Methanobrevibacter smithii ATCC 35061: one gene and its partner. The protein of the gene in region 1 binds, or shares a complex with, the protein of each later gene. Each region holds a gene or a part of one and is shown in the gene's direction. Other genes may lie near its edges.

Region 1 (6,955 bases):
TTTTCTCTTTTTTAATTACACAAATGTCGCTTATTCTCGTATCAGGATACTGTCCATTCTCATCTTTCTCAACTGCTTTAACCATATCCCATATTGCAAGCAAACAAGCACTTACTCCAGTTAAAGCTTCCATTTCAACACCAGTTTTTCCTAATGTTTTAACACTGCATGTTGCAGTTATTTCAGTTGATTTAACATCAAAATCTATTTCAATTCCAGTTAAATTTAACGGATGACATAAAGGAATAATTGAAGAAGTATTCTTAACTGCCTGAATTCCAGCTATCTGAGCAGTAGTTAATACATTTCCTTTCTTAATTTCCTCATTCTGAATCATTTCAATAGTATTTTTATCCAGATGTATTTTTCCACTAGCTATAGCTAATCTTTTTTGATCTGGTTTTTGACCAACTTCAACCATGTGCACCCCACTATCCGTTAAGTGTGTAAACTCTTTACCCATATTAATCCTCCTATTTTTCACTTACTTCTACAACATCCAATTGTTCACAAATAGATTTAACTCCTAAAACTTCACCAACATTAGGTTTGGTCCTATCTTCATCACCGGAAATCAATTCTTTAATATATAAACCACCTTCTGTTTTAACAGTCATTTCAAAAGTGGTATCATCAATTATTTCACAGGAAACATTATGAACATGTTTAATCCTTACTTTATCAGCCCGTCTGTGAAGCACCCTTAAAGGTGTTTGTTGATGAATTTCATCCAAATTGTTTAAACTGGCTAATTTATCCCTATCATAAGGTTTATCACATTTTACCAATGCTTTATAAATTTTATAGGCATCACTTGAAGATACCTTAATTTCTGCTTTTCTGTTCCTTTCACAGAATTTTAAATTGTGATAAGATGTTTTTCCTTCAGTCATTTTATTTATTTTTTCTTCCAAAGCATCCAGATTGATTTTTCTAATTTTAGGCTCTTTGATTTCAAGAACAAAAGGTCTTCCCGAACCCAACATCAATACATCAATGTCTTCACGACCTGCACCATGGAATTTGGCCTGCCAGCCATTTGTAGCTTCCAAAATAGGTTCAGACAGCAATTCTTCTACAGATTCCCCATACTGTTTACCTGTAAAATTACATTCTTCACATCCTTTTCCTTTACATTTGCCGCAGGGCCATTTTGTTTGAGGAATTCCACGGACTAATTTGTTATATTTTCCTTCAATGAAAAGAGGATTAATCTGAATTCTAACTTTAGGTTCTTTTCTTAAATCAACATTGATTACAATATCCTGTTTTTCAAATTCAACTTCTTTTTCTAAAGTGTTTTCAATTTCACGACCAATTATTCTGTTTAATTCTTTTTTAATTGGTTCAACATCTAAATCGAATTTTTCACTTAGTTCATCATCCCAGGTTTTAATTTGCTTATCAATTCTGGATCCTACAAGAAATGTATCAAATTCCACATTTAAAAAGTCAATTTTGTCATAAATCTTTTTAAATAATTCATCATTGATTTTATCAAAGATATTTCCGCAAACCACACAGTTTTCAGGCTTCGGAATTTCCAAATCTTCAAATATCTTTTCTCCACGATTTATATTATCTCTGCCTTCCACAATATGGGAAAGTTTGCGTCCTAAACAATGTTTGCAAATTTGACCGTTAGTTTCTTTCAATATTTTTTTGACTAAATCATACATGCTAATCATTTCATGAATTGACCCATCATACGGTTCATTGAATTATTACCAAAACGTCCGCGTTTTCCAATGCCTTTCATGGTCTTTTTAGTGTTGTTGTAATATTTTAACAAGTCTCTTACTTCTGATTCCTCAACACCTGCACCCATAGCTATTCTTCTAATACGTGACTGTTTAATCAACTTTGGATTTTCCATTTCTTTTTTAGTCATTGAAGACATTATGACTTTATATCCGTCAATTTTGTCTTCAGTCATTTTAGATGCCTCTTTAGATACCTTATTTCCAAGTCCAGGAATCATGCTTAAAACCTGCTGCATCGGCCCCATACTGTTCATCATTTCAAACTGATTTTTCATGTCAACCAATGTGAATTTACCAGACATCATGTTTTTCATGGTTTTTTCAGCCATATCCTCATCAATGCTGTCTTCGGCTTTTTCAATAAGGGTTTGGATATCTCCCATTCCAAGCAATCTTGAAATAAATCTTGCCGGATCGAACAATTCGAAATCATCAATACGTTCACCAGTACCGATAAATTTAATTGGAGCTCCAGTTTCAGCTACTGCAGACATTGCTCCCCCACCTTTAGCTGAACCGTCAAGTTTGGTAATTATTATAGAACCGACATCAGTTGCCTGTGAGAATGCCTTAGCCTGTTCACCTGCTTGCTGACCAATTGTTCCATCAATTACAAGAATAGATTCAGTTGGCTGAATAATATCATCCAAGGTATCCATTTCAGCAATCAAATCTTCTTCCTGTTTATGTCTTCCTGCAGTATCAAAAATAATGACTTTCCTGTTTTTAAACTCTTTCAAACCTTTTTGAGCCAAATCAAGAGCATCTTTATTATCAGGATCTCCATAGAGCGGCACCTGCATTTCTTCAGTTAATTGTCTTAACTGTTCATAAGCAGCAGGCCTCCATGTATCTGTACACACAACAGCAGGGTTAAAACCTTTTTTCTGTAAATATCTGCATAATTTACCAATAGTAGTTGTTTTACCACTACCCTGCAAACCTAAGAACAAGATTTTATAAGGTTTAACATCAATATCCAATCCTGGTGCCTCACCACCTAACAGATTTACCATTTCTTCGTAAATAATTGTTATAACATGCTCTCTTGGAGTAATACCTTTTGGAGGTTCCTCTTCAAGAGCCCTTTTTTTAATTTTTTTGGATAAATCTAAAACTAAAGCGATATTAACATCAGATTGAATTAAAGCACGTTGTATTTCTTTTACAACTTCCTCTATTGTTTTTTTATCAATAACTGATATTCCTACTAATTTTTTCATAGTCTTAGTAAGATTTTCACCTAAATTTCCAAGCATCGCCATAATATCACACGATTAAAATTATTCTTTAAGAAAAATTTATATTAATATTTATATTAAATATATATTATATTTGATTTAATTTTTAAATTTTTGTGTGAGATAAATGTTAGAAGAAGTTAAAAAATCTTTAGAAGCTTCTCCTATTGTTAAAAAAGGAGATTATAATTATTTTGTTAATCCTATAAGTGATGGAGTTCCAACTATGAAACCTTCAATGCTTCGTGAATTAGCAAATGTTGTAAAAGAACATGTTGATATGGATATTGATAAAATAGTCGCTATTGAAGCTATGGGAATACATTTAGCTACAGCTTTATCCTTAGCTACCGACATCCCATTTGTAATTATCCGTAAAAGACAATATGGACTTGAAGGAGAAAAAGAAATAAGTCAAAAAACAGGCTACGGGTCTTCTAAATTATATATAAATGATTTAAAAGAAGGAGAAAAAATCCTTTTAATAGATGATGTTGTAAGTACTGGAGGAACATTAATTTCAACTTTAAATGCACTAAAAGAATTAAATATTGACATAAAAGCTGCAGTAGCTGTTATTGAAAAAGGAGAAGGCAAAAAATTAGTTGAAAAAGAAACTGGCATTCCAATATTTTCAGTTGTAAAATTAGATGTAATTGACGGCAAAGTAGTTATCGAAAAAACCATTGAAGATTAAAATGTCAATGTATAACATGGACTTAGACAAAGTCATAAGAAAGATTAATAAAAAAGGAGCTAGAACTGTAGGTCTTCAATTTCCGGAAGGTCTTAAAATGCAGGCAGTTAAAATAGCAAAGGCTATTGAATCACAAACTCCTGCTACCGTGATAATATCTGGAGACCCTTGTTTTGGAGCCTGTGATGTAAGTGATTACAAAATGAAAGGTTCCGTTGATTTAATCGTTCATTATGGCCACACCCCACTTCCATTAAAATATGAAGTGCCGACACTGTTCATAGAAGCTTTTTCTAATATTGATGTCAAAAAAGACCTTGAAAAATGTCTTGAAAAACTAGAAGACTATTCAAAAATAGCTCTTGTAACTACAACACAACACTTACATTTGTTAAATGAAATTAAAGATTATTTGGAAGACAATGGAAAAGAAGTAGTTCTTGGATCTTCTAAAAATACTAAAAAAGGACAAGTTTTAGGATGCAATTTTTCATCAATCAAAAATTTGGACGCTGAAGTTTACTTATTTATAGGTAGCGGAAATTTCCATCCATTAGGAATTTATTTATTTACCAAATCACCAGTATTGGCTTTAGACCCATATAACAGTGAAATAAGAGATATCAGTGCTTTTGCAGACAGAATATTGAGAATCAGATTTGCAAGAATTACAAAAGCAAGAGAAGCTGAAAAATGGGGAATAATAGTTTCTTCTAAAGAGGGACAATACAGAATGAAACTAGCTAAAGAAATCAAAAAAATTCTAGAAGATAACAAAATGGAGGCATATATCATAATGGCGGACAATATAAATCCCGACATATTACTGCCATACATGGAATTAGATGCTTTTGTTGTTTCAGCCTGTCCAAGAATAGCTATTGATGATTCTCAAATGTATAAAAAACCATTATTAACACCACAGGAACTTGAAATAGTTTTAAATAAAAGACAATGGGAAAATTACCAATTGGATGAAATTTTATTCCATGAAAGGTACAAATAGTTTTAAATATTAATAAAAATAAAATTATTATATTAATATTAATAATTCCTTATTTTGGTGATTTGATTATGAGTATAAAAAACGGGGCATTTGTAATGCCTGGAGATAAACTAGGAATAATTGAGCAATATTTACTTGGAAAAGGTACTTATGAAGATAACGGCGAGATTAAATCATCAGTATTAGGAAATGTTCAAATTGATTCAAAAATGAGGACTATTACTGTAAAAGCCAAATCTAGCCAACCTGCTCTTTTAAAATTAGGTGATACTGTTTACGGACAGATTACAGATATAAAAACTCAAAGAGCTAATGTAAATATTGATTGTTTAACAGATAGTAGTAGACCTTTAGCACTTCCATACATGGGTGCAATTCACATATCCCAAGCAAAATCAGGATATTTAGATAAATTGACAGATGCTTTTAGAATTGGAGATATTGTAAAAGCAAAAGTAGTAAAAATTACTGGAGATAATGTTGATTTAGCTACAGTGGATGAAGATTGTGGAGTTTTAAAAGCAATGTGTACCCGTTGCAGAGATTATATGAATACCACACAAAAAGAAAATGAAGTCCAGTGTAGAACATGTAAGAAAAAAGAAAAACGTGAAGTTTCTATAAATTATGTTAATAGCTAATTAAGGTTGATATGATGGATAACAATACCAATATTGAAATTATTGAAGATAAAACATTAGAACTTGAATTTATTGTACATGGCGAAAGCCACGGAGTATGTAATGCACTTAGACACATCTTAATGCAAGATAGTGATGTTGAATATGCTGTTTACAATATTGACCATCCTCTTACCGGTGAACCAAATATGACCATCAAAACCAAAAGAGGAAAAAGACCAAGGAAAGTATTGAAAAAAGCAGCTAGCCAACTTAAAGATGATGCTGCAGACTTTAAAAAACTTATTGAAGAAACTTTATAACTTCAATAAAAACTTATTTTATTTTGAGGGGATATGATGGGAGATTATAAAATTCCTTCATTAACCACAGACATTTTTATTTTTGATGAAAACACTGATTTTATTCTTATTAAACGAAAAAATGATCCATTTAAAAATCATTGGGCTCTTCCAGGAGGCTTTGTAGAATATGGTGAAACTGTAGAAACAGCAGCTATTCGTGAAGCTAAAGAAGAAACAAACATTGATGTAGAACTGTTAGATTTAGTTAATGTTTACTCAAAACCTGATAGAGACCCTCGTGGGCACACAATAACCGTAGCTTATATAGCCAAAGGAAATATGGATAATAAAAAAGCAGATAGTGATGCCTGTGAAATAGGTATTTTTTCCCAAAAAGATTTGGTCAACATCGAACTTGCTTTCGACCATGCAAAAATTATTAACGATTGTTTAAATGCCGTTTCAAGTAAATTTTAATGTTAAAAAATAGTAAAAATATAAATAACTTGAGAATATAATTTAAAATGTTATAAAAGTTTTGATAAGAAAAAATTATATAAGGGGTTAAAAAATATGGAATTTTGTCCTGAATGTGGATCAATGTTACTTCCAACAGAAGACAATGAATTAAAATGTAGTTGCGGATATACTAAAAAATTATCAAAAGATAAATCAGAATATAATGTTAATGAAAAAATTAAAGAAAATGATAGTGTTATTGAAAAAGGAGAAGATGTAAATACACTTCCAACTACAAAAGCGGTTTGTCCAGAATGTGGTCACACAGAAGCTTCATGGTGGTTACAACAAACCCGTAGTGCTGATGAAGCTGAAACACGTTTCTTTAAGTGTCTTAAATGTGGACACACATGGAGAGAATACGATTAAGAGGATAGTTTATGAAAAAATCTAAAGAAAATGAGCATAGGATTTCTAATTTAAAGGATATGCTAAATAATGTCAAAGATGAAGATATAAACGAATCTGCTGACAATTCAGAAGATGTATTCGATGTAAAAGACAATGAAGAGTATGAAGAAGATGAAGAATTACTTGCATACCTTCATGACACAGATGACAACAAAGAATACGAAATAGATGATGAATTTATTTATCGCCCTGATTCTGATTCAACACCCGGGGAAAATTTAGAAAAAAAAGAAATAAATGAAGATTACATCATAAAAACTAAATTAGATGATATTGAATTTTCTGAAGATAATGAAGAATACAGCGAAGAACCCTCTGATTCCTTAGACGGAACTATTTCTGAAGGCTTTGATAATCTATTAAATGCAAAAATAGGTGGAACTCCTGTAAGTG
Region 2 (6,940 bases), 520 kb from region 1 along the record:
CTGCAGCTGCAGGATGTTCCACAGCTTTTGCAACAGCAAATTCCAATGCTGGTGTAAATGGCTGGTATTTAAGTATGCTTTTACATAAGGAAGGACATTCAAGATTAGGATTCTATGGATATGACTTGCAAGACCAGTGCGGTTCTGCTAATTCATTATCTATTAGAAGTGATGAAGGTTTAATTCATGAATTAAGAGGACCAAACTATCCGAACTATGCTATGAATGTAGGTCACCAGCCAGAATATGCAGGTATTGCACAGGCACCTCATGCTGCAAGAAAAGATGCATTTTCTGTTAATCCTTTAATAAAAATTGCATTTGCAGATGATGCATTATCTTTTGATTTTAAACATCCTAGAAAAGAGATTGCAAGAGGAGCATTAAGAGAATTTGAGCCGGACGGTGAAAGGGATATTATAATTCCTGCAAAATAATTCTCTTCTTTTTTCTTTTTTTTACTTTAAATTTATTGTTTTTTCTTTATCTTAATTTTGAAATTCTCTATTGAAAAATCAGGTTTTCATGTTTTTGTTACAACAAAAATACCGGCTCTAAAAAACAGGATATAGAGTTTATTTTGTATGTAGAGGAAAACTAATATAAGCAATAAAAACAAAGCAAATAATATTCAAATAAATCTTTGAAATATTTTTTATTTAATCAAAACTGACTTTCAACAAGTCAAAATAGATACCTTTATTAATGTTAAAAAAGATAAATCATCATAAGATATCGACAATTAATGGAACATAGTTGTGTGTGCTTTTTACTATGCTTCCAATAAAAAATCATGATATCTTCATTTTTAGATAATTTAATTGTCTAATTAATTATTATATTATTAACTAGTTATATCTTTGAATTTAGATTGTATTAGCTATTTTTAGCTGTATAAATCGCAGCGGTGGATTCTTAGATATGTTTAATAAAAGTTTAGAGGAAATATTATGCCAGGACTTTTTGCTGCAAAAAAACTTAAAAAAAATAGACAAAATTTTAAGTGGAAAGATGTAGATTACAAAAGGAAAGCTTTAAGATTAGATGTTAAAGCAGACCCTCTTGAAGGAGCTCCTCAAGCTAGAGGAATTGTAATCGAAAAAGTAGGGATAGAAGCAAAACAACCTAACTCTGCTATACGTAAATGTGTTCGTGTTCAATTAATCAAAAACGGTAAACAATTAACTGCTTTCGCACCAGGTGACGGAGCTATTGGATTTATCGATGAGCACGATGAAGTCATGATTGAAGGAATTGGTGGACCATCTGGAAGATCTATGGGAGATATTCCTGGAGTTCGTTGGAAAGTATCTAAAGTTAACAACGTAGCTTTATCCGAGATGGTAAGTGGAAAAATAGAAAAACCTGTAAGATAAGGATGGTATTTTTATGAGTAAATTATTTGATAAATGGGAACTCGATGAAGTCAAAATCGAAGATTTAGGTTTAGTAAAATACATCTGCTTAGATGAAACTCTTGTTCCTCACACTTCAGGTAGACATGTAAAAAGACAGTTTGCAAAATCTAAAGTATCTATCATTGAAAGATTAATGAATAAAATCATGAGGACTCACATCAACTCAGGTAAGAAAAACAAAGCTTACAATATTGTAAAAGATGCATTGGATATTATCAACAAAAGAACTAAAAAGAACCCTGTTCAAGTTTTAGTTACTGCAGTTGAAAATACTTCCCCTCGTGAAGAAACTACTCGTATTAAATACGGTGGTATCGGATACCAAGTAGCAGTGGACATTTCTCCACAAAGAAGAGTAGATCTTTCATTAGGATTCTTAACTAGAGGAACTTTACAATCAGCATTTAAAAACAGAAAATCTGTTGCTGAATGTTTAGCTGATGAATTAATTCTTGCTTCTGAAGAAGATTCCAGAAGTTTTGCTTTACAGAAAAAAGAAGAAAAAGAAAGAGTTGCAAAAGCAGCACACTAATCATATTTATATAAGGTGATTTCTTTGAGTAGAAGAGAGAAAATGATTGCAAAAATTAAGGATTTAATGTATAAACCAGATTCCATCAGGAATATTGGTATCTGTGCTCACATTGACCACGGTAAAACTACATTATCCGATAACCTTTTAGCAGGTGCAGGAATGATTTCCGAAGAACTTGCTGGTGATCAAAGGTTTTTAGATTTTGATGAACAAGAACAAGCACGTGGTATTACTATTGATGCAGCAAACGTATCAATGGTTCACAATTACAAAGATGAAGAATACTTAATCAACTTAATTGATACTCCAGGTCACGTTGACTTTGGTGGGGACGTAACTCGTGCTATGAGAGCTGTAGATGGTGCAGTTGTTGTTGTTTGTGCTGTTGAAGGTATCATGCCTCAAACTGAAACTGTACTTAGACAAGCTTTAAAAGAAAATGTTAAACCTGTTTTGTTCATTAACAAAGTTGACAGATTAATCAACGAGTTAAAATTAGAACCTGAAGAATTACAAAAAAGGTTCATTAACATTTACATGGAAGCTAACAAATTAATCAAAAACATGGCTCCTGAAGATAAAAAAGAAGAATGGGCTGTTGATTTCACTGATGGTAGTGTAGCTTTCGGTTCAGCTTATCACAATTGGGCTATTAACGTTCCAATGATGCAAGAAACTGGAGTTAACTTCAAAGACATCATTGATTATTGTAATGATGATAAACAAAAAGAATTAGCTCAAAAAGTACCATTGTCTGAAGTATTACTCGGTATGGTAGTAGAACACTTGCCTTCTCCTAAAGTATCTCAAGAATACAGGGTACCTAACATCTGGGAAGGTGACATTGAATCTCCTGCAGGTCAAGGTATGATTACTACAAGTCCTGACGGACCTTTAGCTGTAATGGTTACTAACGTATCTGTAGACAAACACGCTGGTGAAATTGCTACCGGTAGGGTTTACGGAGGATCAATTGAAAAAGGTACAGAAGTATACTTAGTTGGATCTCATTCCAAATCCAGAGTTCAGCAAGTAGGTGTATACTTCGGACCTGAAAGAGTTAACACTGATGCTGTACCTGCAGGTAACATTGTATATGTTGCTGGTGCAAAAGGTGCAATCGCTGGGGAAACTATCTGTTCTCCTGAAGACAAAATCAAAGAGTTTGAAGGATTAGACCACATTTCTGAACCTGTAGTTACTGTTGCTGTAGAAGCTAAAAATACTAAAGATTTACCAAAATTAATTGAAGTATTAAGACAAGTAGCTAAAGAAGACCCAACCATTAAAGTTGAAATTAACGAAGAAACCGGTGAACATTTAGTTTCAGGTATGGGAGAACTTCATTTAGAAGTTATCAGTTACAGAATTAAAGATAAAGGTGTTGAAATCCAAACTTCAGAACCTATTGTTGTATACAGGGAAACCGTATCTCAATTATCTCCACAAGTTGAAGGTAAATCTCCAAACAAACATAACAGATTCTACATTACTGTTGAACCTTTAGAAGATGAACTTTTCAAAGCATTACAAGAAGGAAAACTTAAAGAAGGTAAAGTTAAAGGTAAAGAATCTGCTAATGACTTCATGGAATACGGTTTAGATAAAGAAGAAGCGAGAAAAGTATGGGATGTTTACAACAGAAGCGTATTCATCAATGCTACCCGTGGTATCCAATACTTAGATGAAGTAAAAGAGCTTTTAATTGAAGGATTTGAATCCGCACTTAATGACGGACCTTTAGCTAAAGAAATTGCTATGGGATTAAAATTCAAACTCCACGATGCAAAACTTCACGAAGATGCAGTTCACAGAGGACCTGCACAAGTATTGCCAGCTATTAGAAATGCAATTTATGCATCTATGATGTCTGCTGGTCCTACTTTACTTGAACCTATGCAAAAAGTGTTCATTAACACTCCACAAGATTACATGGGTCCATGTACCAGGGAAATCCAAAACAGGAGAGGTCAAATAGTTGACATGGGTCAAGAAGGAGACATGGCTACTATTGAATCTAAAGTTCCTGTAGCTGAAATGTTTGGTTTTGCTGGTGATATCAGATCCGCTGCTGAAGGTAGATGTTTATGGTCTACTGAAATGTCTGGATTTGAAAGATTACCACGTGAAATGCAAAATCAAATCGTTAAAGAGATTAGGCAAAGAAAAGGCTTATCTCCAGAACCTTATGGTCCTGAACATTATGTAGGATAATTAAAATTTAATTTTTAATTTTTTTATATTTTTTATTTAAAATTACGAAAAAAACATTACATATTTATATGTGAATAATTAAAATTTAAATTAAGCTAAAATTATAAGCTTAATGAATGTTATTTCGATTTATACGAAAAGAGGTATTATTATGGCAAAAACTAAAGAACATATTAATTTAGCATTTATCGGACACGTTGACCACGGAAAATCCACATTAGTTGGACACTTGTTATTAAAAGCAGGTGCAATCGCTGAACAACAATTAGATGATGGAGAAAACAAATTCAGATTTGTTATGGATAAATTAGGAGAAGAAAGGGAAAGAGGAGTAACTATCGACCTTGCTCACCAAAAATTCTCCACCAAAAAATACGACTACACTGTTGTAGACTGTCCTGGACACAGAGACTTCGTTAAAAATATGATTACTGGTGCTTCCCAAGCAGATGCTGGTGTATTAGTAGTAGCTGCAGACGACGGTGTAATGCCACAAACCAAAGAACACGTTTTCTTATCCAAAACTTTAGGTATTAACCAATTAATCGTTGCAATCAACAAAATCGATTTAGTAGATTATGATGAAGCAAAATTCAACGAATTAAAAGACGAAGTATCTGCTTTAATTAAAACTGTTGGATTCAACCCTGCTGATGTTCCTTTCATCCCTGTTTCTGCATTTGAAGGAGACAACATTAAAGATGCAAGTCCTAACACCTCCTGGTACAAAGGTGACACTTTAATGCAAGCTTTAGATAATTTAGCTGCTCCTGAAAAACCTGTATCCTTACCATTAAGGATCCCTATTCAAGATGTTTACTCCATTACTGGTGTAGGTACTGTACCTGTAGGAAGAGTAGAAACCGGTGTTATGAAAAAAGGAGAAAACGTAATCTTCGAACCTGCTGGAGCTTCTGGAGAAGTAAAATCTATCGAAATGCACCACGAAACCTTTGAAACTGCTGAACCTGGTGACAACATCGGATTCAATGTAAGAGGTGTAGGTAAAAACGATATCAGGAGAGGAGACGTAGCTGGTCATGTAGACGATGCTCCTGCTGTAGCTAAAGAATTTGATGCACAAATTGTTGTTTTACAACACCCTGGTGTAATCACTGTTGGATACACTCCTGTATTCCACTGTCACACTTCTCAAGTTGCATGTACTTTCTTAGAATTAACTGCAAAATTAGACCCTGCAACTGGTCAAGTAGCTGAAGAAAACCCTGACTTCTTAAAAACTGGTAACGCAGCATTCGTAAAAGTTAAACCAACCAAACCTATGGTAATCGAAAACGCTAAAAAAATCCCTCAAATGGGTAGATTTGCTATTAGGGATATGGGTCAAACTGTTGCTGCTGGATTATGTATTGACGTTACCCCAGCTAAATAGATTTGTAAGTAGTTAATTAAAAGAAAGGGGTTGTTCCTTTCTTTTTTATTTTTATTTTTGGAGGATAATAATGCATCAAGCAAGAATTAAGCTTACAGGAACTGATCCAGAAAAATTAGCTTATGTCTGTGATCAACTTAAAAAAATCGCTGAAAGAACTGGTGTTGATTTGTCTGGTCCTATTCCATTACCTACTAAAAAATTAGTAGTACCTACAAGAAAATCTCCGGATGGAGAAGGAAAAGCTTCCTGGGAAAAATGGGAACTTAGAATTCATAAACGTTTAGTTGGAATTGGTGCTGACGAACGTGCTATGAGACAAGTCATGAAAGTTAATGTTCCGGATAATGTAAGTATTGAAATAGAACTTAAAGGATAAATATTTAGATTTTTTCTAAATATTTTTTCTGTTATCATGCCGAGATAGTCTAGTCTGGTAAGGCGCAGGACTTGAAATCCTGTGGAGTTTCTCCGCCTGGGTTCAAATCCCAGTCTCGGCGTTATCTTTTTTACTTTTTATATATTTTTTCTAATTTTTTTAACAGTGTATTTTTTGCCGAGATAGTCTAGTCTGGTAAGGCGCAGGACTTGAAATCCTGTGGAGTTTCTCCGCCTGGGTTCAAATCCCAGTCTCGGCGTTCTTTTTAATTTAAAAACAGTTATTTATTTTTTCATCTAATTCGTCTAAATTAGAAACAATGTCATTTTTATTTAAATCTCTGATTTTTGGACGTTTTAACATGATGACACCTATATCTTTTAAATTAGCAGCATTAATTTTATTAGTTACTCCTCCGATATCACCACTTTCTTTTGTTATCATAACACTTGCTTGTGTTTCTTCAATTATTTTTAGGTTTTCCTCTAAGCTGGATGTACCTTTCATTGGTATGATATGTTCCTCAGGAAGATTTAGCATTTTGCATTTTTCCACAGATTTCGGAACTTTTAAAATTCTTGCATAAAACCTGTTTACAGGAACATATTTTAAAATAGGTTCCATGGTATTGGCTCCTGCAAGATGCAACACGTTTCCTGAAGTAAACTCGTTAGCTATTAATTGTCCTGCTTCATCAAGGGAAGTTACTTCACGAACTCTTGATGTGTCAACATTATCAAGGTTTGATGGTGGTCTTTCAAAGCGAATATAAGCTATGCTGAATAATTTGGATAGGCTAACAGTAGTTTGGGTGATGTGTGATGCATAAGGATGAGTTGCATCAATTAAAAGATTGAATTCATTATTTTCAATAAGTGTTATGAATTCATCTTTTAAAAGTGGTTTAGCTATTGTGTCATCACTTCCAGACTCAATAGCTAATTTTGATCCGTATTCTGTAGTTGTTGTAGTCAGGATATATGAATCATATTTTTCCTTTA

The links.
Region 2: the proteins of dph2 (region 1) and MSM_RS04505 are in contact, whole or in part, in a crystal structure (PDB 6Q2D), measured with the Methanobrevibacter smithii proteins. Residues at the interface, in WP_011954460.1 of Methanobrevibacter smithii: Met1 (codon at 3,703), Met3 (codon at 3,709), Tyr4 (codon at 3,712), Pro28 (codon at 3,784), Glu29 (codon at 3,787), Gly30 (codon at 3,790), Leu31 (codon at 3,793), Met33 (codon at 3,799), Phe58 (codon at 3,874), His80 (codon at 3,940), Thr124 (codon at 4,072), Gln126 (codon at 4,078), Ser179 (codon at 4,237), Gly180 (codon at 4,240), Asn181 (codon at 4,243), Phe182 (codon at 4,246), His183 (codon at 4,249), Leu185 (codon at 4,255), Tyr201 (codon at 4,303), Asn202 (codon at 4,306), Phe211 (codon at 4,333), Ile215 (codon at 4,345), Arg291 (codon at 4,573), Asp295 (codon at 4,585), Asp296 (codon at 4,588), Gln298 (codon at 4,594), Met299 (codon at 4,597); in WP_011954157.1 of Methanobrevibacter smithii: Pro482 (codon at 3,418), Asn483 (codon at 3,421), Lys484 (codon at 3,424), His485 (codon at 3,427), Tyr553 (codon at 3,631), Asp555 (codon at 3,637), Glu556 (codon at 3,640), Glu559 (codon at 3,649), Leu560 (codon at 3,652), Leu591 (codon at 3,745), His592 (codon at 3,748), Glu593 (codon at 3,751), Asp594 (codon at 3,754), Ala595 (codon at 3,757), Val596 (codon at 3,760), His597 (codon at 3,763), Arg598 (codon at 3,766), Gly599 (codon at 3,769), Pro600 (codon at 3,772).

What each region holds. Positions count from the first base shown.
Region 1 is NC_009515.1:1,378,700-1,385,654, reverse strand. The notes cover bases 2,779-5,704. They hold dph2 (diphthamide biosynthesis enzyme Dph2), read left to right. Parts: upstream 2,779-3,702; coding sequence 3,703-4,707; downstream 4,708-5,704. Other genes in these bases: MSM_RS06830 (NUDIX domain-containing protein), read left to right, coding at 5,687-5,704; MSM_RS06835 (DNA-directed RNA polymerase subunit L), read left to right, coding at 5,360-5,650; MSM_RS06840 (exosome complex RNA-binding protein Csl4), read left to right, coding at 4,776-5,348; hpt (hypoxanthine/guanine phosphoribosyltransferase), read left to right, coding at 3,132-3,701; MSM_RS06855 (signal recognition particle protein Srp54), read right to left, coding at 2,779-3,028. Also shown: cyclic pyranopterin monophosphate synthase MoaC, read right to left, coding at 1-463; MSM_RS06860 (tRNA pseudouridine(54/55) synthase Pus10), read right to left, coding at 474-1,688; more of MSM_RS06855, read right to left, coding at 1,685-2,778; more of MSM_RS06830, read left to right, coding at 5,705-6,109; MSM_RS06825 (transcription factor S), read left to right, coding at 6,206-6,520; MSM_RS06820 (hypothetical protein), read left to right, coding at 6,532-6,955. UniProt on the Methanocaldococcus jannaschii protein: Catalyzes the first step of diphthamide biosynthesis, i.e. the transfer of the 3-amino-3-carboxypropyl group from S-adenosyl-L-methionine (SAM) to the C2 position of the imidazole ring of the target histidine residue in translation elongation factor 2 (EF-2).
Region 2 is NC_009515.1:857,878-864,817, reverse strand. Bases 1,660-4,570 are described here. They hold MSM_RS04505 (elongation factor EF-2), read left to right. Parts: upstream 1,660-1,974; coding sequence 1,975-4,167; downstream 4,168-4,570. Other genes in these bases: tuf (translation elongation factor EF-1 subunit alpha), read left to right, coding at 4,319-4,570; MSM_RS04510 (30S ribosomal protein S7), read left to right, coding at 1,660-1,950. In the rest of the region: mcrA (coenzyme-B sulfoethylthiotransferase subunit alpha), read left to right, coding at 1-437; MSM_RS04515 (30S ribosomal protein S12), read left to right, coding at 951-1,376; more of MSM_RS04510, read left to right, coding at 1,390-1,659; more of tuf, read left to right, coding at 4,571-5,560; rpsJ (30S ribosomal protein S10), read left to right, coding at 5,631-5,939; cobK (precorrin-6A reductase), read right to left, coding at 6,210-6,940. UniProt on the Methanocaldococcus jannaschii protein: Catalyzes the GTP-dependent ribosomal translocation step during translation elongation.